DNA from 3 places in the Chryseobacterium sp. KBW03 genome. Region 2 is predicted to be linked to each of the others. Evidence: riboswitches for the same ligand, from Rfam matches in the RefSeq annotation. Region 2 holds a riboswitch; each other region holds the start of a gene.
The links. A riboswitch is a leader RNA that binds a small molecule or an ion and turns the genes downstream of it on or off. The one in region 2 is predicted to bind cobalamin.
Positions count from the first base shown of each region.

Region 1: another riboswitch for cobalamin. It lies ahead of DBR39_RS13445 (acyl-CoA thioesterase); the one in region 2 lies ahead of DBR39_RS14285 (TonB-dependent receptor plug domain-containing protein).
Region 3: another riboswitch for cobalamin. It lies ahead of prpB (methylisocitrate lyase); the one in region 2 lies ahead of DBR39_RS14285 (TonB-dependent receptor plug domain-containing protein).

Region 1 is NZ_QAJO01000005.1:430,283-437,169, reverse strand. Features, by position in the region: gene DBR39_RS13465 (hypothetical protein) at 1-98, opposite strand, end outside; gene DBR39_RS13460 (helix-turn-helix transcriptional regulator) at 199-972, shown strand; gene DBR39_RS13455 (XAC2610-related protein) at 1,788-2,483, shown strand; gene DBR39_RS13450 (HD domain-containing protein) at 2,492-3,082, shown strand; gene DBR39_RS13445 (acyl-CoA thioesterase) at 3,138-3,521, opposite strand; cobalamin riboswitch at 3,637-3,816, opposite strand; gene DBR39_RS13440 (hypothetical protein) at 3,850-4,650, opposite strand; gene DBR39_RS13435 (ATP-binding cassette domain-containing protein) at 4,681-5,343, opposite strand; gene DBR39_RS13430 (GEVED domain-containing protein) at 5,771-6,859, shown strand.
Region 2 is NZ_QAJO01000005.1:600,396-607,282, forward strand. Features, by position in the region: gene DBR39_RS14280 (DUF5074 domain-containing protein) at 1-204, opposite strand, end outside; gene DBR39_RS14285 (TonB-dependent receptor plug domain-containing protein) at 225-2,051, opposite strand; cobalamin riboswitch at 2,084-2,262, opposite strand; gene DBR39_RS14290 (T9SS type A sorting domain-containing protein) at 2,401-3,711, opposite strand; gene DBR39_RS14295 (helix-turn-helix domain-containing protein) at 3,866-5,494, shown strand; gene DBR39_RS14300 (tetratricopeptide repeat protein) at 5,491-6,624, shown strand; gene pafA (alkaline phosphatase PafA) at 6,687-6,887, opposite strand, start outside.
Region 3 is NZ_QAJO01000001.1:408,574-415,460, reverse strand. Features, by position in the region: gene DBR39_RS01760 (acyl-CoA dehydrogenase family protein) at 1-696, opposite strand, end outside; gene DBR39_RS01755 (CoA-acylating methylmalonate-semialdehyde dehydrogenase) at 703-2,199, opposite strand; gene DBR39_RS01750 (bifunctional 2-methylcitrate dehydratase/aconitate hydratase) at 2,264-3,715, opposite strand; gene prpC (2-methylcitrate synthase) at 3,752-4,906, opposite strand; gene prpB (methylisocitrate lyase) at 4,893-5,801, opposite strand; cobalamin riboswitch at 6,247-6,438, opposite strand; gene DBR39_RS01735 (hypothetical protein) at 6,687-6,887, shown strand, end outside.

The DNA of each region.
Region 1 (6,887 bases), 170 kb from region 2:
GATTTTCGAATGAAATCAAAAGTGTAGCCGTATCTACTTCTTAAAACATTCAGAATGTCCTCATTGTACTTAATTCTTTTTTTTGTAGGTTTGTCCATTGTTTCAATTGTCTTTTTGTTGGGACAAATATCGCATTTATTTGCGATTATCCAAACGGTTTCCCGTAATATTTTGCGGTTTAATTATAACGTATTGATTATGAATGAAATAAATTTGCGAATAAAACAGTTAATTGACTATTTCTGTAGTGGAAATAACTCACTATTTGCAAACAAAATAGAAATTGGTGAGTCAAATGTGCGTAGTTACCTTAATGGAACTGAACCAAAATTCAATGTAATTGAAAAAATATGTAAAACATTCGCAATAAATACCGAATGGTTAATATTGGGTATTGGAGACATGGAGAAGGAAAAAGAATCAAAAAACATTAAATTAGATAACAGGGTTCCTCAAATTGTAACAATTGATTCATATAATCATGATAACATTGCCTTAGTCCCTCAAACATTGAAAGCTGGGTATATCACAGGTTATAATGACCCTACATTTATAAAACAGCTCCCTGCATATAGAATGCCTGGATTAAATAATGGAATATTCAGAATGTTTGAAGTGGAAGGAAATTCAATGTTTCCAACATTGCCAAATAAAAGCTATGTAGTAGGTCAGTTTATTGATGACTGGGAGAAAGATATAAAAGATAATAAAATATATGCAATCATCTCAAATGAAGTTGAAGACGGCATTATAAAGAGATGCATTAACCGCATAAGTAAATATGACAATTTAATCTGTAAATCAGATAATAGACGAAATTTCCCCACCCAGAACATCAATCCATTATCTATAAAGGAGGTGTGGGAAGTCAAACTACATCTAAATTTTCAACTACCTGATCCTGCTGATATTTATGACAGAATGGACGATTTAGAAGCAGAATTACAAGAAGTAAAACGCAGAGTTCAATAAAAACACCCCTTCAAAAAATAAGATCATCAGTTTATTCTGATTATCAATATTTTACGTTTTATAAAGTGTGAAAAATAGGGGGCACAATGATTGTATTTAATGTATTTTTGATGTTAATTTTAAACAAATCACATACTACACTCAACCAGTAACTACACTATAGAGTAACTCCAAACGTAACCCCTAACGTAACTGCTATTACTTTTTTTGAAAATTCTTTCAAGAGCTATTTTAACCAGATAGTATTATAAATAAAAGGATATTAGACTCACTTTATTTATGAAAATTCCGCATTCTACATTATTACAAGGCTGTTTTTGCCATAAAAAAGAATAAGCATCCTATAAGGGTGCTTAAATGTTATTTAAAGTGTATTTAAAATGGTAATAAAAAGGTAGTAAATGACAATCAGTTTTACTTTTGGATATAGCTTATTTTTTTTATTTTCCCTTTATTAATAAGGGATTAGGCTTTTTTTTGACCTTTATTTTTTTTGACCTTTTGTTTTATGCCCTATACAGAGGAAAAAAATCATCATTTATTAATTATTGCTTATTACTTATTACCGATTACTTATTACTCATATCATAGCCCCGATAGCAGCGGTTACCCCACAGCGGGTTGGGTTTTAGGCCCGGTGCGAGGAGTATGAGCGGATAGCGGGAAACAGCTTCTTATCAGCGGATATCCTTTTATTTGAAGGAATAAAACTGTTTTAAATTCTGAGAGATAATGGGATTGATATTTTGAGATCGGTATTATGATTCGTATTTTTGTTAGCAATAGAAAACACCTAAATCCAAATTACTATTACCATGAATATTTTAAATAAGTATAAGAACTTATCGGCTTTTCTTTTGTTGGGTCCCTTATGTTTCGGGCAATATCAGTTTGAAGTAAAAAATGCGTCAAAAAACTATAGTGCGATCATCAAGGTAGAAAATTGTTATGACAGCCGATGCAGTGGAAAGGGGACTGTGGAGCTTTTTGATAACAGAAACAGTAAGGTACAGACTTTTGTTTCCGATGATCTTGTTCTGGAAACAGAAGAAAGCCAGAAGCTGACCCCGGGGAAAATGATTCAGTTAACAAAGCCGCAAAATTCTGTGATTATAGATGATTTTAATTTTGACGGAACAGAAGATATTGCGATAAGAAACGGAAATATGGGGAACTATAGCGCTGCTTCATACGATGTATATGTGTTCAATAGTACCAGAATGGCATTTGTGAAGAGTAAAGAGCTTACGGATCTTGCTTCCAATTCCCTTGATATTTTTGATGTTGATGCCAAGCGCAAACGCCTCATCGCTTATGGAAAATCAGGATGCTGCAATTTTTTCACGATGGAATATGCCGTAATTCCGAATAAAGGACTGGATATGGTCTTTGAAAAGGAAGAAGATACGACTAATGAAGATCAGGTAAAAGTAATAACAAAAGAAAAGATCAATAATAAATGGAATACCAAAACGAAGGTATATCCTGCAGATCAATATAATAGAAAATAAGAAGTAAGATGAAAATTCAGAAAGAAATCGATTTTATCCTGGCAGTGGATGCTTTGAAAAATGTACAGAGAAGAAATTATAATGCAGACGATTCCCGAAGAGAAAATACAGCGGAACACTCCTGGCAGATTATCATTCTGGCTCAGATACTTTATCCCTATGCAAAAAACCGCACCGATATAGATTTGTTAAGGGTGATAAGAATGCTTTCCATTCATGATCTTGTGGAAATAGAGGCCGGAGACACTTTTATTTTTGATGAAAAAGCAATGGTAGGAAAGTTTGAAAGAGAGAAAGCTTCTGCTCAGAAGATCTTCGGAATTCTGGATGAACCTTTACGTTCGGAATTTTTTAATCTTTGGCTTGAGTTTGAAGAAGAGAAAACACCGGATGCTGTTTTTGCCTGTGGAATAGACAGAATCATGCCATTTATCTTAAATTCCCATACTTCAGGAAAGAGCTGGACGGAAGCCGGAGTAACAGAAAAGCAAATCAGAAATATACTTGAAAATGCGATCACAAGAGCCTCAGATGAAATGGGAGAGGCTTTTGAACTGCTGCTGAACAGAAGTCTGGAAACAGAAAAAGTTTTGAAATAATTTCAGTGAGAATAGAAAAATTTCGGGCGGCCAAAGGCCGCCCGAAGCTTATTATTTATAGTATCTGGATTGGTTTCTTGAACTCGTCTATTGCTACAAAAGTGAAATCACCTACAATGGCTTTTTCTCTTTCATAGGAATACATCTGCTCGGTGTAGATTTCAACATTTACTTTCATACTGGTTTTTCCTACGTATGACACTTTTCCGATCAACTCAACAATCGTTCCGGCAGGAATAGGTTTCTTGAAATCGATCTTGTCACTGCTCACTGTTACCACTCTTTTTCTTGCAAATCGGGTTGCGGTAATAAAAGCTACTTCGTCCATCAGCTGCATCGCCGTACCTCCAAAAAGGGTATCATAATGATTGGTTGTGTTAGGGAAAACCGCTTTAAAGATTCTGGTTTCGGATGCTTCAATTCTTTCTTCTGTAGTCATATATCATTATTAATTAAAGCGAAATAAAATGATATTAAAATAACAGAATAATGACAGGAACTTATAGAATTCCTGAAACAATCCATCAGATCAATACAACTTCAAATCGCGAAAGTTACATGTTTAAGAAAAAGGCAGGTCTCCTGACTCGTAACATCTTTATCTCCTTCCCATGCCTCGCACAGTGGATCTTTGATAAAGATTTCAGTTACTTACAGTTGCGCGACAGTCCGTGATTTTCACACGGTTCCCTTTTAATCTGCAGTGATGCAGAACCAATTTCTGTGATGAATAAGTGTAAAACTTTTCGAGTGCAAAAATAATGAATTTATTCCGGATTATGGTAAATAATCTGGCTGATTACTCTCCCTTTCTTGATCGTCCAGAGAGTGGTATATCTGTTCTCTCCCGAACCATTTATCATGTATAGGAAAATATTGTCATTGTCAAGAGAGGTTACCCCAATGTTCTCAAAATCCATGGTAGGCTGGAACATATTTTTGATCGCTTCTCTTACAAAAACAGAACCTCTTCCGGGCTGCTGTACTCTGATCGATTTGATCTCGGTCATCCCTTCAGGAAGGTCGTTTCCAATTCCCCAGGGCTTTACTTTATCGATGGTAAGGAGCTTTCCTTCCGCATCTTTTTCCTTTTTACGGTAGCCCGCGTTGGAAGGATAGACATCAATCACAACCTTGCTTCTTTGAGCGGTAGGAATTTTCGGATCAGAATTGTCTGTGAAAATAAGTGATCTCCCGTTTTTAGATTTTGAAGGAGTATACGCCGGAAGCTGATCGATATAAGCAATACGTTCTTTATTGACCATTCCTTCTTTATCAAGAGTTTCATAACGTACAAACGGTTTGTCATCATCCTGTTTTTCAGGATATTTGATCCAGATCCATTCTGTTTCTCCGGGAGCAGGCTTTACATAAACGAATACATCTCCTTTACGCATACGGATCTTGTCTACAATTTTTCGGTAATTGTCTTTATGAACCCGTACATTGGCATATCCCTCTTCAGCTTTTACAACTCCAAAAGGAACCTTATTCTGTCCTTTTACAAAGGCTAAAGAAAAAATACTGAAAGCGGATACATAGAATGCTTTGTTTATGAAAGTCATCATGAAAATTTTTTGATCCCCCAAATATATAAATTAAATGCTTTTCGGGAGATAATTATACCGCTGCAGTTCTTTAAAATCTTGTATTTGTTTCAGATGGCCGTCAGAAAGCAGATATATTGAGTCTGAAATATCCAGAACATCCTGATAATTATGATCAGAAATGATAAAACCTTTATTGTTTGACTGTTGGCGAATGGTTTTCTTTAATTCTTCGCAAACTATTGGAGAAAGACTGTGAAACGGTTCGTCCAGTAAAGCAAAATCAGCTTCAGAATGAATGATCATCAGAGTTTCAATAAGTCTTTGCTCACCTTTGGAAAGGTTTTTAGGCTTTTCATGAAGAAAGGGATGTATGAGTTCTGAGGAAAATAAGAGGTCTGTATTTTCTTTATTACAGAAAAGGGGAATCAGTCTTTTAACGGTTTCATATTTAGGGAGAAAGAGGTTCTGCGGTAAATAGGATATCCTGTTTTTCCGGTCTGATCTATTTTTCAAAACTTTGTCATCACATCTGATAAACTGAGTATCACTGCTGATAACTCCGAAAATGATTTTTAATAAGGTCGATTTTCCGCTTCCGTTTCTACCCAACAGCCCTGTAATTTGACCCGTTTCACACCCAATATAAATGTCCTGCAAAATTTTTCTCTCATTGAAGGATTTTGTTACACTGTCAATATGAAGTTTACTCATAAGAATAAAGTTATAAATTTTACAATGAGACTCAATAAAAGAGTTCCGCTCCAAAGAAAGATTCTTGAAAGTCCTAAATTGGCGTAGAAATAATATTCGTTTTTAAACCTTAATTCATAAATAAAGTAGTGAAGGACTGGTAAAATTAGAAGAAAACTTAATCCAAACGTTTCAAACCCGAAGGGAAGCAAAAAAGAAATGAGTAATGAAAACAGCAGGGCGGGAAGTACTATTTTTTTATAAAAAATCCAAAGAATAGAAAAGTTTTTGATCATAGAGTAACAGTAAAAATGAGATACCAATAGAAATGTATCTTTTACATTTTTAATTTCAAATGTATTGAAAAAATACAATAATATATGGAGTGGATGTAAAGTATATTCCGGAAAACGCCTTATTTTTCAAGAGAATTTTAAAACTAATAAACATGACCAAAAAACTACTTTATGTATTCTCTTTTATTTTGGGAATTTCCAGCTTTCAGGCAGAAAACAAAATAGAAGAAGGATCAAAATCTTTATTCTATTGTGATACGAATGCCCCAACGGGTGTCCAGATATCAAATGTAACCCTTACCTCCGGAACAGTCACCTGGACTGCAGATCCCAATACTCCGGATAATATGATCAGATACAGACTACCTGGAACGACTACCTGGATGACAGGTACCACGGTACAGGGCCAAAACTCTTTTACTATTACGAATCTGCAGCCTTGTACAGTGTATGAAGTACAGGTTTCAAAAACATGTACTACTCAGGGGACATGGTCCAATCCTATATTTTTTACAACAGTGCTCAATTACTGCGCAAGTGCTTCTACAGATACAAGTATGATGCATATCTCCAATGTTACAGTAACTTCTTCAGGGGTAGGAACGCCTATGATAAGCAGCTCTGGCGCCTCTAACTATACAGATTACAGAAGCGATGTAAGCCGTAGGATAAAATTTCTTGTAGGAAGTGTGGGCAATACACTTTCGGTAAGTAATACCTGGACCGGAGCTCCTGGCACAATAGCAGTTACTGCATGGATAGACCTTAATGCTAACGGTATTTTTGAAGCCAGTGAAAGAGTGATGAGTGCTAATAATATTACTCAGTCAGCTCCGGCTGTGTCGGTATTTACCATTCCAAGTTTTGCCGCATTGACAACGTGTGGTGTTGTAATGCGTGTAGTTTCAAGTCAAACGTTACTTACAGATGCTTGTGGAACATTCACCTATGGTGAGGTTGAAGATTATGGGGTAGATATAATAAATCTCACATTAGGCGTTGGAGAATCAGGAAAATCTATACAGCCTGAAATTTATCCTAATCCGGCATCGGATATTTTAAATATCTCAGGAATTTCAGAAGCAGCCAATTTTGAAATTTATAATGCCGTGGGACAAAAAACAGAAGAAGGTAAAGTTTCAGATCATAAAGTGAGCCTTCATCATCTTTCAAAAGGAGTTTATTTTATCCAGTTGAAAGACAAAGAAAAGGTAACCCGACTAAAATTCATTAAGAAATAAAATAAAAAAAGAGTGCTTGGAAAAGCAC
Region 2 (6,887 bases):
ATCGTCTTGCTTCAGGCTTAGGTCTCTTGTCAGGAAAGTTACTTTAGCCCCCTGGCTGTTGAAGTTCCCTTCATTAGAGATAAAATATCCGTTCTGATATGTGATCGGGGACATTTCAAACTCTGCAGAATCACTTGAACATGAAGAAATGTTAAACAATAACACTACTGCAAATAATACAGTTAAAAGTTTAGTTATTTTCATAATTTATTCAATTTTAATTTTTAAAAATTTATTGCGGCATACACACTATAATTTCTTTTGGGTAAAGGATAAAAAGAAGCTGTTTTATAGTAGGTATCCGTTAGATTATTCACTTTGAACCCTAAGGTATATTTTTTTGCTAATGTTGCAGAAACTCCCACGTTCAAAAGAAAATAAGGATCAATAGCATCTGATCTCTTTTCATCACTGGTCGTATAGGTAACACCATTCAGCAGTCCCTGTGCGAAAAACTTAAAGAAGCCATATTCATAATCTATATTGGCAGTTCCCCTGTGCATAGGAACATAAGGTCTCTGCATGTTTGTTTCTTTATCGATAGATTTTGCGTAATAATATCCTGCATTGGCTCGGATCTTATGATTGCCCAACTGTTTACTGAAAGACAGCTGAGATTCTAATCCGTAAGATTCAGATTTATTGACATTAAATGCCTGCCAATATCCCAATGCTGTAGGCAGCCATACAATAAGATCCGTCACATTCATATAATAAGGAGACAAAGTAAGCCTGAAATCTCCCGCTTTGAACTCATTCGTCATATCCACCTGAGTAGAAGTTTCCGGCCTCAGATCTTTATTTCCTCCCGGTTCATAATAAATATCATTAAATGAAGGATATCTGAAATTCTTTGACACATTAATGCTCACATCATACCATTTTGCAGCGCTCCATTTTCCGGAGAATGAATACAAAAACGGTGACTTTACATCTTCCACGAAGTCTTTCTTAAATCCACCCTCAAAACGAAGGTCTTTCGTTGCAAAATATCTCAACAATCCGGAAACAGAACCAATATTTCTACTGACGCTGGATATTCCGCTCTGATACCCTTCCCCTTTATTGACCTGAAATTCCCCAATAAGGTTAAAATTCCATTTTGAATTCAGGAAATAATTAAAATCATTTTTAAAGATATAATTTTTCCCTGTTCCACCACTTGATTTAGGAAGATTTAGCGAACCGAAATACTGAAAGTTCTCTTCTGTATAAGCCGCTTTCAAGGAGTTACTGAACTTTGTTTTGTTCCAATCCCACGAAAGAAGACTTCTTACACTTTGGGTCTTATATTTTGTTTTGGTTCCCGTTTCTTCATATACAGGAAAATGCTGTGAAGAATCAAAAAACTGGCTCTGCCACGAAACTTTATGATCACTGTTGATCTTATAGGATGCTCCTACATTGAATGTCGTATTGTAATAACTTCCGTTTCTGTTGATATAATTCAGATCGCTTACCTTATAATCATTTTCGCTTACAGAATAATTTCCGGAAGCTTTAAAGCTGAACTTATCATTGCTGTAAGATCCTTTTACAAAATTATTATAGGTATTAAAAGAAGCTACTTCAGAAAATAATGAACCATGGAAACCTTTATTAAAATCAAGGGTATTATTCAGGTGTATACTTCCCCCGATCGCGCCACTTCCATATACTACACTTCCACCGCCGGCTTTTATACCAATCTGGTCATATCCGAACAAAGCAATATTATTGATATCCCCCTGTCCTAAAAAATTGGAGTTGATATTAATTCCGTTCCATACAAAAGCCGTCTGCTGAGCAGTAGTTCCTCTGAAAGATGGTGAAGAAACAGCACCACGCCCATTTTCTTTGATATAAACCTGCGACTGAAATCTCAGGAGTTCTGAAAGGTTACTGGAGTTTTTCTCGGCCTCTTCTGCCGAAATTGTTTTTACGGGATGAAAAAGTTTCACCCTATTCATCTGGTTGTCGAAGACATAAATAGTGTCAATGGTCTTCTCTTGTCCAAAAAGAAAACAGCCATAAGATGAAAAAAGCAGTACTAAAGATCTTTTTATATCCATACTCTTTTACTTTTCCTCCGAAAGCAATATGTTTTTTTTATTATAATGTTGGCAGGTCTCCTGACTTTCGCATTCTGCTCCTTCCCGTTTTTAGACAGTGGTTTTTTGCAGAAACTTTTGTTGCGATTTACAGTTGCGGGGACAGTCCGGGGGTTACACCCGATTCCCTTTTCATTCCAATATACTGGAAACCAAATTTCTTGCAAAGATAGCTTTTTATATGTATTCGCCAAAAACCGGACTTATGCTTAAAAAAACTTATCTCTCTGCTAATTAAATACAAAAAGAACAGCCGCTTTCAACATTGAAAACGGCCATTCATCCCACTACTTTTACTATTTATATATGTTTAATTTTTTATGAATTTATAGGCTTGTTTTTCTCCTTTCACTGAGTATTGTAGAATATAGTTTCCTTTTGGCAAGGATGAAACATTCAACTGCTCTTCTACAGTATTGAATGTTTTCACCCTTTGTCCAACCAAATTATATATTTCAGCTTTCTCTATTTTTCCTGTTCCTTTAAAATAAAGTGTATGAGTTACAGGATTAGGATAAATACCAATATTGTTTTTTTCTTTCATTGTATCATTTACTGATAAAAATTCAGAGGTATCCAGATAAAAAGCGACTATCTGACCGGAGGCATTAGTTCCCGTTCCCGCAATTTTCTTTCCGTCCTGTGAAATGGCCAGGGGAAGTCCCATTGTTACTCCATTCGTTGCAATTCCTAAGGATACTGCATAATCATTCAGATTGATCCTTCCGGTGGATGAAGTCCAGATAAAGCCTTCTCCCGACATTGGAGGCGCTCCAAATGCCCTGTAATATCCAATCACCGTTTTCCCGTCTGCCGAAATTCCCGTAGCTCCTCCTTTGAAATTGAAAGAAGCATTAGGATGTGTTATATAAGTAAGCCCGCTTGTGGCATTCCAGACATAGGGATTAGGATTAGCTGCTCCTATGATGGTATTTCCATCAGCAGAAATTCCTCCTGCCTCGCCTACATTATTTCCGTTATTATCTGTAATAAAACTCTCTACTCCATCCTGCCATTTTGCACCGCTTCTGGTACCTGTCGGTTCATCCTGCCAGCCCACAATCACCGTTCCTGCCGCATTGATTGCATTGGCTCTGGAGCTACGCCCGGAAACCATACTTCCCAAGTCTATCATTCCACCTGCTTCATCCCATTTCACAGCGTGTGCATTGGCTGCGGTAAGATATCCCAGACCTACAACTGTGCTTCCGTTGGTAGACATTCCCCAGGTGGAGCTTACGCTTCCGTCCCATCCGGTAGGAACAAGCCCACCTCTGTTTACCCATGTAGAAGAAGCTACATCATAAGTAGATATTTCATTGAACCCCGTTGCTGCATTGGTAACGGAAGACGATATTTTGGTTCCGTCATTCGAAACAACAGTTCTTCCTGCAGCCGGATATCCATTGGATATTGATCCTATCTGTATAAGTCCGCCGGCAGCATTCCATTTATAGATTCCTCCTGCACTGGTATGCATACTTACCACTCCATTATCTGAAACTGCGCCTACATTATAATTTCCCAAACCCATTACAGTAAGCTGTGCTTCTGCAAAACCAAATTTCAGGAAAAGACAAGCCGTCAATATTTTCATTGACATTCTGTAAAAATTTTTCATATTTTATTATATTTAGCGTTTCGAATTGGTGGAAACAATATTAATACAATATTCATCCTTTCAAAAGAATTTGACTTTCAGAATTCGTGAATTTAAAAAGAACTTAATTTTTAAAACTTTAATAACCAAATAGATACAAAACCCCATTTTGAATATGGATTTTACCAGAACTATTCAAAAAAACACAAAAAACAAATTATCAAGACAAAAATTATTTCAAAATAGTAGAAAAATAATACTGTTTATTTCTATTTGCTGCTCGCTTATTACCAATGGGCAATCCGGTCCGGACTTTACGATTCTCGCTGATAAGGCATTTCTGAAGCTCTATCAGAATTCTGACGAATGCATCAGCTATACCCAGGGAATTCTTGTCAGTGACCAGAATACCGAACATAAAATGGTACTTCAAAACATCATTTCCCAAGCGTTTGCGATGAAAGGTGACTATGTACAGTCTGTGAATATTTTTGCTCAACATGAAGATACTGATCAAAAAACAGGACTTTCTTATTTCATGCAGGTCTTCAATGATTATAATCTTGCGGATCAATACCAAAATCTGGGCTTGTATAATCAGTCCAAAAGAATTATTACCCATCTTTTATCTGATCAAAAGCTTCTTAAAAGCAATGATCCTGCTCTGAAAATTACCACGGCAAAACTGTACCAGCTTCAGGCTTTGAACTCAGGAATCAACAGAGATTATCCTACAGCATTACAAAATCTGGATAAAAGCAATCACTATCTGAGTGATCGTAATGAAGAAAATGCAATTATAAAAATGGAAAACAGGATTTTCCGGGCTTCTTATCTGTTGAAACAAAATAAACTGATCGAGTATAAAACACTTATAGAAAGTATCATTTCTAATCTTGAACATCAGGAAAACAAACCTTTTCTGCTAGGTCTGGCCTATGAGAATCTTTCCCAATATTATTTTCTGAAACAGGATTATACAACCTCTATTGAAAAACTGGAAGCCGGGCTTTTATTGATTGAAAACCTACCTTTTAACAATTTAAAGATTAAAATTTATGAATCTCTATCCCGTAACTATTACGCGGTTCATAATGATGCAAAATACCATCAATACAATAAACTTCACAATGATTTAAAAGCAAAAACAGATTCAAGTTCGAAAGAAGGAATACGATATCTTGTGAAACTTGTTGAAACCAATCAAAATAAAAATATTGAATTCCAAAAGCATATGCTTACCAGATCTTCCTGGTCTTTGGCTCTCGTTTTATCATTGATTGTCGTAGGGCTGTTTATTTATTTTCTAATCATTAAAAGCAAAAATAAAGACTTAAAAAAACAGTTTGACTTTTTTGAAAAACAGATCAGTCAGAAACCTCAACCGGTCATCTTAAACAAAACGAATGCACCAGCAAAAGATTCCGGCTCAACGAAAATATCCAGAGAAAAGGAAGATGAAATTCTCCAAAAACTTGAGGAATTTGAAAAATCTGACCGCTATCTGAATAAAAACATGTCCCTTTCTCTGCTTTCCTCTCAAATGGAGGTCAATACAAAATACCTTTCGGAAGTCATCAACAATAAAGAGAAAAATTTTAACGGATACATCAACAAACTCAGGATCAATCACATTGTACAGCTATTAAGAGAGGATTCTACTTTTCTTAATTATAAAGTAAGCTACCTTGCAGAATATTCCGGTTTTTCGTCACACAGTGCGTTTACAACCGTTTTCAAATCTGTTACCGGAATGTCCCCTAATGTCTATATTCAGGAAATCAGTAAAACTAAAGCCGTATGAAACCATTTTTAAAGATATTTCCACTATGCTTCTTATTCCTTTGTGTTTTCACTAAAGCTCAAAAGACACCGGATAGTGTCTTAATAAAAAGAGCTAAACTTGAAATTTACGACAACCCTGACAACGCGATTAAAATCGGAGAACAGTTGTTAAAAAAGTCTCATGATGTGAAAACTTCCATCAATCTTTACATGCTTCTTTCCACCGCCAATATTGCTAAAAGAAACTTTGAGAAATCATTAAAATATATTTTGAAAGCGAAGGAACTTTCTCAGAAAACCAATGATCCCAGGAACCAGGCGGGAGTTCTTATTTCAGTGGCTATACAGTATCAGCAAATGGAACTTTTCAGCAAATGCCTTGAAACACTGAATGAAGCGGATCAATATATCGCAAAAATACCTGAGAAAAATCCTGAAAAATATATTGAGACTGCTGCCAGCCATGCGATAAGAGGAATGGTGTATAAAAGCCAGTCTAATTCGGAAATTGCTTTGGAGAAATTTTTGATTTCGATACAAAATTATGATAATGTTCCCGTGAAGAAAACTACCTATTCCAATATGAGTGTGGTGTATTACAATATTGGGTACTGTTATCTTAATCTCAATCAAATTGACAAAGCACAGGAAGCTTTTTTGCAGTCTATCAACTATGCCCGAAAGAATCATGCAAAAAGTCTGGAAGCATTCGCCTTAAAAGGAATTGCTGAAATCCACAAACAAAAGCATGAAAACCAATCTGCCGTCAATCTTTTACTAAAAGCTGAAAACCTTTGTAAAAATACCGGAGACATCACCCTGAATGAAGGACTTTATAAGGAATTATCCGACAATTATCTGGCTATGGGACAGCAGAATCTCTATCAGCAGTATAATAAAAAGCATCTGGAAATGCGTTTTAAAAGAAAGCAGAATGAACTGAAATCCATTAACCAGGTAATCGATAATCATAATAAGGAAACCTCTTTAAAAAGTGAAAACCTAAAATCTTATTACCGTTACATTAAAATTGGTTCTGTGCTGTTGGGATGTATTCTTATTGGTGTTCTTTTATATTATATTCTAAAAATCAGAAAACAGAATAAGAAATTTCATAAAGAGATACAGCAAATGATCAGAACGTCATAAGCTATGAAAACAAAAAAGCATTCCTGAATGGAATGCTTTTTTTATCATGTATAAATTTCAATTTATCTACCAATAACTTCCGTAATCGGGTTTCCTACATTTCCACTTGGGAACTGAATTTTCAATAAAGAAGATACCGTAGGTGCAATATCTGTCATGTGATAAGCCTTGTTGCTTTCTCCCTGCTTCACCCCCCATCCCATAAAGATCAATGGAATATGAGAATCATAGGAGTTCCAAACGCTGTGTGTAGTTCCTGTTTT
Region 3 (6,887 bases), on a different contig from region 2:
TATTTTAAATCCTTGTCCCAATTCACCTAAAAGGTTTTTTTCATCCACTTTCACATGATCAAAGAAAACAAATCGGGTAGGCTGAGTGTTCCATCCCAGTTTCTTCTCTTTCTCACCGAAACTGATGCCTTCAGTATCAGCAGGTACAACAAAAGCACTGATCCCTTTGGACCCGGAATCTCCTGTACGGGCCATTACAATGAGTATATCACTTTCGCCTGCCCCGGAAATAAATGCTTTAGTCCCGTTAATTATATAGTTGTTATCTGCTTTTACGGCGGTTGTTTTTAAGGCTGCTGCATCTGAACCTGAACCTGGTTCTGTAAGGCAATAGGAACCTAATAATTTTCCTGAAGCCAGCCCTGGACAAAGTTGCTTTCTGATCTCATCATTTCCAAATTCATCAATCATCCATGAGACCATATTGTGTATCGTAATGTAGGCGGTAGTGGAAGGGCAGGCTACTGCCAGTTCTTCAAATATAATGGTTGCGTCTAATCGTGATAATCCCAAACCTTCTGCATCTTCACTGGTGTAAACACCACAAAAACCTAATGCTCCGGCTTTGACAATCGCTTCTCTTGGGAATATCTTTTGAGCATCCCATTCCGAAGCATAAGGTGCCAGTTCTTTTTCAGCAAATTTTCTTGCTGCGTCCTGAAACGCCAGTTGATCTTCATTTAGGTTAAATTCCATGGAAAATTATTTTAAACTGATCGTCATATTCAAATCGCCTGCAGGAATATCTTCTTCAAACCAGCGTGCTGTAATGGTTTTGGTTTCCGTATAAAAACGAACGCCTTGTTTTCCGTAAGAATGCAGATCACCAAAGAAAGATTTTCTCCATCCTGTAAAAGAGAAAAACGGTAATGGAACAGGAATCGGAAGGTTTACCCCAATTTGTCCCACTTCAATCTCGTGCTGAAATTTTCTTGCTGCGGCTCCTGAATTGGTGAAAATGGAAGTTCCGTTTCCGTAAGGGTTTGCATTGATTATTTTAATGGCTTCATCTAATGTTTCCGCCTTTAACAGCAATAAAGCAGGTCCGAAAATCTCTTCTTTATAAATGTCCATATCTGTTGATACGTTATTGAACAACGTTGCGCCTACAAAATATCCGTTCTCATATCCTTCTACTTTACAATCACTGCCATCCAGTAATACTTCGGCACCTTGGTCATAAGCACTTTGGATCAATCTTAAAACTTTATCTTTTGACTGTTTATTGATCAGTGGGCCAAATGCCGCAGATTCATCAGACCAGACTCCCGGTTTAATGGTGCTTAGAGCTTTTTTGATATCGTCTACCCAATTTTGAGCATCCCCCACCAAAATAGCCACACTGATTGCCATACAACGCTGGCCGGCCGCTCCGCAGGAAGCTCCTACCAAGTTGTTGATGACCTGTTCTTTATTGGCATCCGGCATAACTACCATGTGGTTTTTTGCCCCACCAAAAGCCTGAACTCTTTTCAGGTTATCTGTCCCTGTACGATAAACATGTTCTGCAACAGGAACGGAACCTACAAACGAAATAGCTTTGATTTCCGGGTGGTTCAGAATATGATTTACCTGATCTTTTGATCCATGAACAATATTCAATACGCCTTTAGGAAAACCTGCCTGTAAAAATAATTCTACCATTTTCATTGAGGTCATAGGGGTTTGCTCGGAAGGTTTCAGGATAAAGGTATTTCCGCATGCAATGGCCATAGGGAACATCCATAAAGGGATCATTGCCGGAAAGTTGAAAGGGGTAATTCCTGCACAAACACCCAGTGGCTGGATATAGCTGTAGGTATCGACACCTCTTGCAACATTTTCTACCGTTTCTCCCATCATGAGCGTTGGAATATTGCAGGCGTGTTCTACGACTTCAATTCCGCGCCATACATCTCCCATTGCATCAGGAAAAGTTTTTCCGTTTTCTTTGGACAGGATTTCGGCAATTTCTTTTTGATTTTCCTTTAAAAGCTGCTGGTATTTTAGAAAGAACCTTGCTCTTTCCGGAGTAGCAATCTCTTTCCATATTTTGAAGGCTTCTGTAGCTGCTTCTATGGCTTGGTCTATTTCAGACAGTTCAGTCAGGGGGACTTCTGCAATAATTTCCTGTGTAGCGGGGTTTTCTACGGGAAGATGTTCTGTAGCTTTACTTTCTATAAAATCCCCGTTGATTAATATTTTTACTTTTTGTGACATGTTTTTTAGATTGAGAGTGAAAAGCTGAGAGTGAGTTTTCATTTTCACTCTCAACTTTTTATTATTAAATTACCAGTAAATCAACAAACTCGTTGACATCGAGATTCACCAGGGTGTCGTATTCTAAAGAGTTTTCTAATACGATTCTCTGTTGTTTTTCCGGGAATATTCTGGCAAGATTTACTTTATATTTCTTGATCAATTCCGGAATACCTTCATCTCTTCTGCGTTTGTGACCAATTGGGTATTCTACAACGATTTCGTCCAAAACAGTTCCGTCGTTTAGCTCTACCGTTAAAGCATTGGCAATAGAACGTTTTTCAGGATCATGATAATCTGTCGTGAATTGTACGTCTTCTACACATTCAATTTTATCACGAAGAATGTCGATTCTTGGATCTGATGCTACGTTATCTTCATAATCTGCTGCTGTCAATCTTCCGAAAATCAAAGGAACCGCCAGCATGTACTGAATAGCATGGTCACGGTCAGCAGGATTATTCAATGGTCCTTTTTTATCAATGATGCGAATGCAGGCTTCGTGGGTACGGACTGTTATTTTTTTGATGTCTTCAGATGATTTTCCTGATTCTTTTAATTTGTGATGTAAGGTCATTGCAGCTTCTACAGCTGTTTGGGAGTGGAATTCTGCAGGGAAAGAAATTTTAAACAATACATTTTCCATTACATAAGAACTATAATCTCTCTGGAATTTGAATTCATTTCCTTTGAAAGATACATCATAGAATCCCCATGTTTTGGCAGTCAGTACAGATGGGTAGCCCATTTCGCCTGTTTTAGCAATTAATGCCAGACGTACAGCTCTTGATGTGGCATCTCCGGCAGCCCATGATTTACGACTTCCCGTATTGGGAGCATGACGATATGTTCTTAAAGACTGTCCGTCAACAAATGCTAATGAAACGGCATTGATCAACTCATCACGAGTCAAACCTATTAATTTTCCGACAACGGCAGTAGATGCTAATTTCACCAATAATACGTGGTCTAACCCTACTTTGTTGAATGAATTTTCTAATGCGATAACTCCCTGAATCTCATGAGCCATAATCATAGCTTCCAAAACCTGTTTCATTTTTAAAGGAGACTTTCCTTCTGCAATATTCGTTCTTGAAAGCCAGTCAGCTGTTGCTAAAATTCCTCCCAGATTATCCGAAGGGTGTCCCCATTCAGCGGCTAGCCAGGTATCATTGAAATCTAACCAACGGATAATAGCACCGATGTTGAAAGCTGCCTGTACGGGATCTAACTGAAATTGTGTACCCGGAACTTTAGCACCATTCGGAACTACTGTTCCTTTTACAATAGGTCCTAAAAGCTTAGTACATGCTGGATAAGTCAACGCTTCCAATCCGCATCCGATGGTATCTAATAAACAATAATGAGCTGTTTTCCAGGCTAGTTCATTTTTAATTTCATAGTGTAATACATAGTCTGCAATATCTACTAATACCTGATCAGGTTGTGGTCTTTCGTTTGAAATGTGTGATGACATCTTTATTTTTTAAGTTTAAATTATTAATTGAATTTTTTATTTTCTGTTTTTGATGGAGACAAAGTCTTTATTTTCAGGACCTGTATAATTGGCGCTTGGACGGATAATTTTCCCATCCTGTCTTTGTTCAATAATGTGGGCGCTCCATCCTGTAACTCTTGAAATAACGAATAACGGAGTGAACATCAGGGTAGGAACTCCCATCTGGTGATAAGATACTGCGGAGAACCAATCCAGATTAGGGAACATTTTCTTTTCTTCCCACATGATACTTTCCAATCTTTCAGCGATGTTATACAACAGCATATCTCCGGCTTCTTCAGAAAGTTCTTGGGCTACTTTTTTTATGACTACATTTCTTGGATCTGATATCGTGTAAACAGGGTGCCCAAATCCAATAATGACTTCTTTGTTGGCAATACGCTTTCTGATATCTTCTTCAGCTTCATCAGGAGAATGATAACGGCTTTGTATTTCAAAAGCCACTTCATTGGCTCCTCCATGTTTTGGGCCTCTTAAAGCTCCGATAGCCCCTGTGATACAGGAATAAAAATCTGAAGATGTACCGGCAATAACACGGGCCGTGAAAGTAGAAGCGTTAAACTCATGTTCAGCATACAGATTAAGAGATATCTCCATTGCTTTTATCCATGAATCAGGAGCTTTTTTGCCATGTAACAAATGAAGGAAATGTCCACCGATAGTATCGTCATCAGTCTCAACATCAATCTCTTTACCATTGTGGGTATAGTGATACCAATATAACAGTCCGGAACTGAATGATGCTAATAATTTATCAGCAATATCTCTTGCTCCCGCGACATTATGGTCATCTTTTTCAGGCTGAATACTACCAACCGCTGAAACCATTGAGCGCATAACATCCATTGGGTGTGCCGCTGCCGGAATACTTTTTAAGATATTTCTTACAGAATGAGGAAGACCTCTCAAAGATTTTAATTTGGCTTTATAGTTTTTCAACTGTGCTTCTGTAGGTAACTGGCCATAAATAAGAAGGTAAGCCACCTCTTCAAATTGTGTTTTTTCTGCAAGATCCAAAATATCGTAACCTCTGTAATGGAGGTCATTTCCGCTTTTCCCGACACTGCAAAGAGCGGTATTGCCTGCTGTAACCCCGGAAAGGGCTACACTTTTTTTAGGTTTAAATGTTGGTTCGCTATTCGTTGACATGAGTATTTTGTTTAAAAAGATTATCTAATTTTTGTTCATAATCGTGGTAGCCGATACTGTGATAGAGTTCTTCTCTTGTTTGCATAGTATCCAGTACGTTGGCCTGTGTTCCGTCTTTGCGAATATGATTGTATACATTTTGTGCCGCTTTATTAGCAGCCCGGAAGGCAGAAAGAGGGTAGAGGATGAGCCCAACACCTGCGTTTTTTAGCTCTTCTACCGTGTACATTTTAATCATCCCAAATTCCGTGATATTCGCAAGCACAGGAATTCCGGTAGCATCAACAAATTTTTGATAAAAACTTAAATCGGGTACTGCTTCAGCAAAAATGAAATCTGCACCAGCTTCCTTATAGGCTATTGCTCTTTCTAAAGTTTTTTCCAGTCCTTCATTGGCAAAAGCATCTGTTCTTGCGCCGATAACAAAGCTTTCATCGGTACGGGCATCTGCAGCAGCCTTAAGACGGTCTACCATTTCTTCTTTGCTTACGATTTCTTTTCCTGGCCTATGTCCACAACGTTTTGCCCCCACCTGATCTTCGATGTGTACCGCTGCTGCTCCGGCTTTGATCAATGATTTAATAGTTCTGGCGACATTAAATGCGGAAGGCCCAAAACCTGTATCGATGTCTACCATAAGTGGCAAATCACAAATATTGGTAATACGCTGAACATCTATGAGCACATCATCCAGAGTGGTAATACCTAAATCAGGAATTCCTAAAGACCCTGCTGCAACACCTCCTCCTGAAAGATAAATAGCATTAAAGCCAGCCTGCTGTGCCAATAATGCATGGTTTGCATTAATGGCTCCAACAATCTGAAGGGGATTTTCTTTTTCCATTGCCTCCCGGAATTTCATGCCGGGAGATTTCCAATTTTCATTTTTGGTCATTATAATATTTTATTGTTGAGTTGAAATTTGTTTGCGAATGAGAAGAAGAGCTGTAAATGCTTATCTTATTAGTAAAAAAGGAAGGGTAGAAAAGGATTTTAGTAATCTTAAAATCACATTGATATTGAGAATTTTGCAAAGTTCTTGCCGTACAGGTCTGTAAAATAGAGCTGTTGTTACTGCATGAATAATTAAGATTGTTTCGGTACACCTTATAACTTTTTACATTGATTAAACCTTATAAAAAGTTCTCAGTAAACTTCGCGGTGCTTTATTAGAAAAAAAATTACGGAAAGGGGGATACGAATTTGAGCCATGGAATAATGAGAACAACCTAATGCTCACTCGTAATCCATCTCAAAAAGTAATACAGATTGACAAAACAGTTTTATCACACTATATCCATAACGTATCATACCTGACTGTAAGCTTCAAATCGCGAAAGCATCGTCAATGCGAAATAGGCAGGTCTCCTGACTTGTAACGGTTTTTATCATCCTTCCCATATAAAAAATATACAGTGGATATCAATTGATAAAAACTTTATGTGTTACTTACAGTTGCGCGACAGTTCGTGATTTGCACACGATTCCCTTTTAATGCACACCTAAGTGTAACCAATTTCGGTTGATAAAGAAGGTTTTAAGAACTCCTTGGTGGTAAATATAGGTATTTTATAATAACGAAAAAGATATTTTATGTAATCAATAATTGTTTTGATTTAATATGTTGAAAACGTTGTTATTATGGAGTTTATTTATGGGATAAATGGATTGATTATATTGTTAAATTGATATAAAAGATGACCGGAAAATTAAAGATAGTTAATAAATTTGTTATTCTTTTTTCATTTTGCTAATTTTATTAACTAGACATAATTAACTAATGATAGACATTATAGAATTTAAAAAAAACTTAGGTTTGGGAGAGATTCCTGTAGAACTTGAGAAACTGATCTATTTCCAGAATACTATTTCCTCGTTTGGAAATTATTCACAAGATTTTGGTGTTTTAATCGATAGTAAGTCCGGATTGAAAAGCTGGAGTGATGATGAAATTTTTTTGAATAGTATGTTGCCTTTTGCT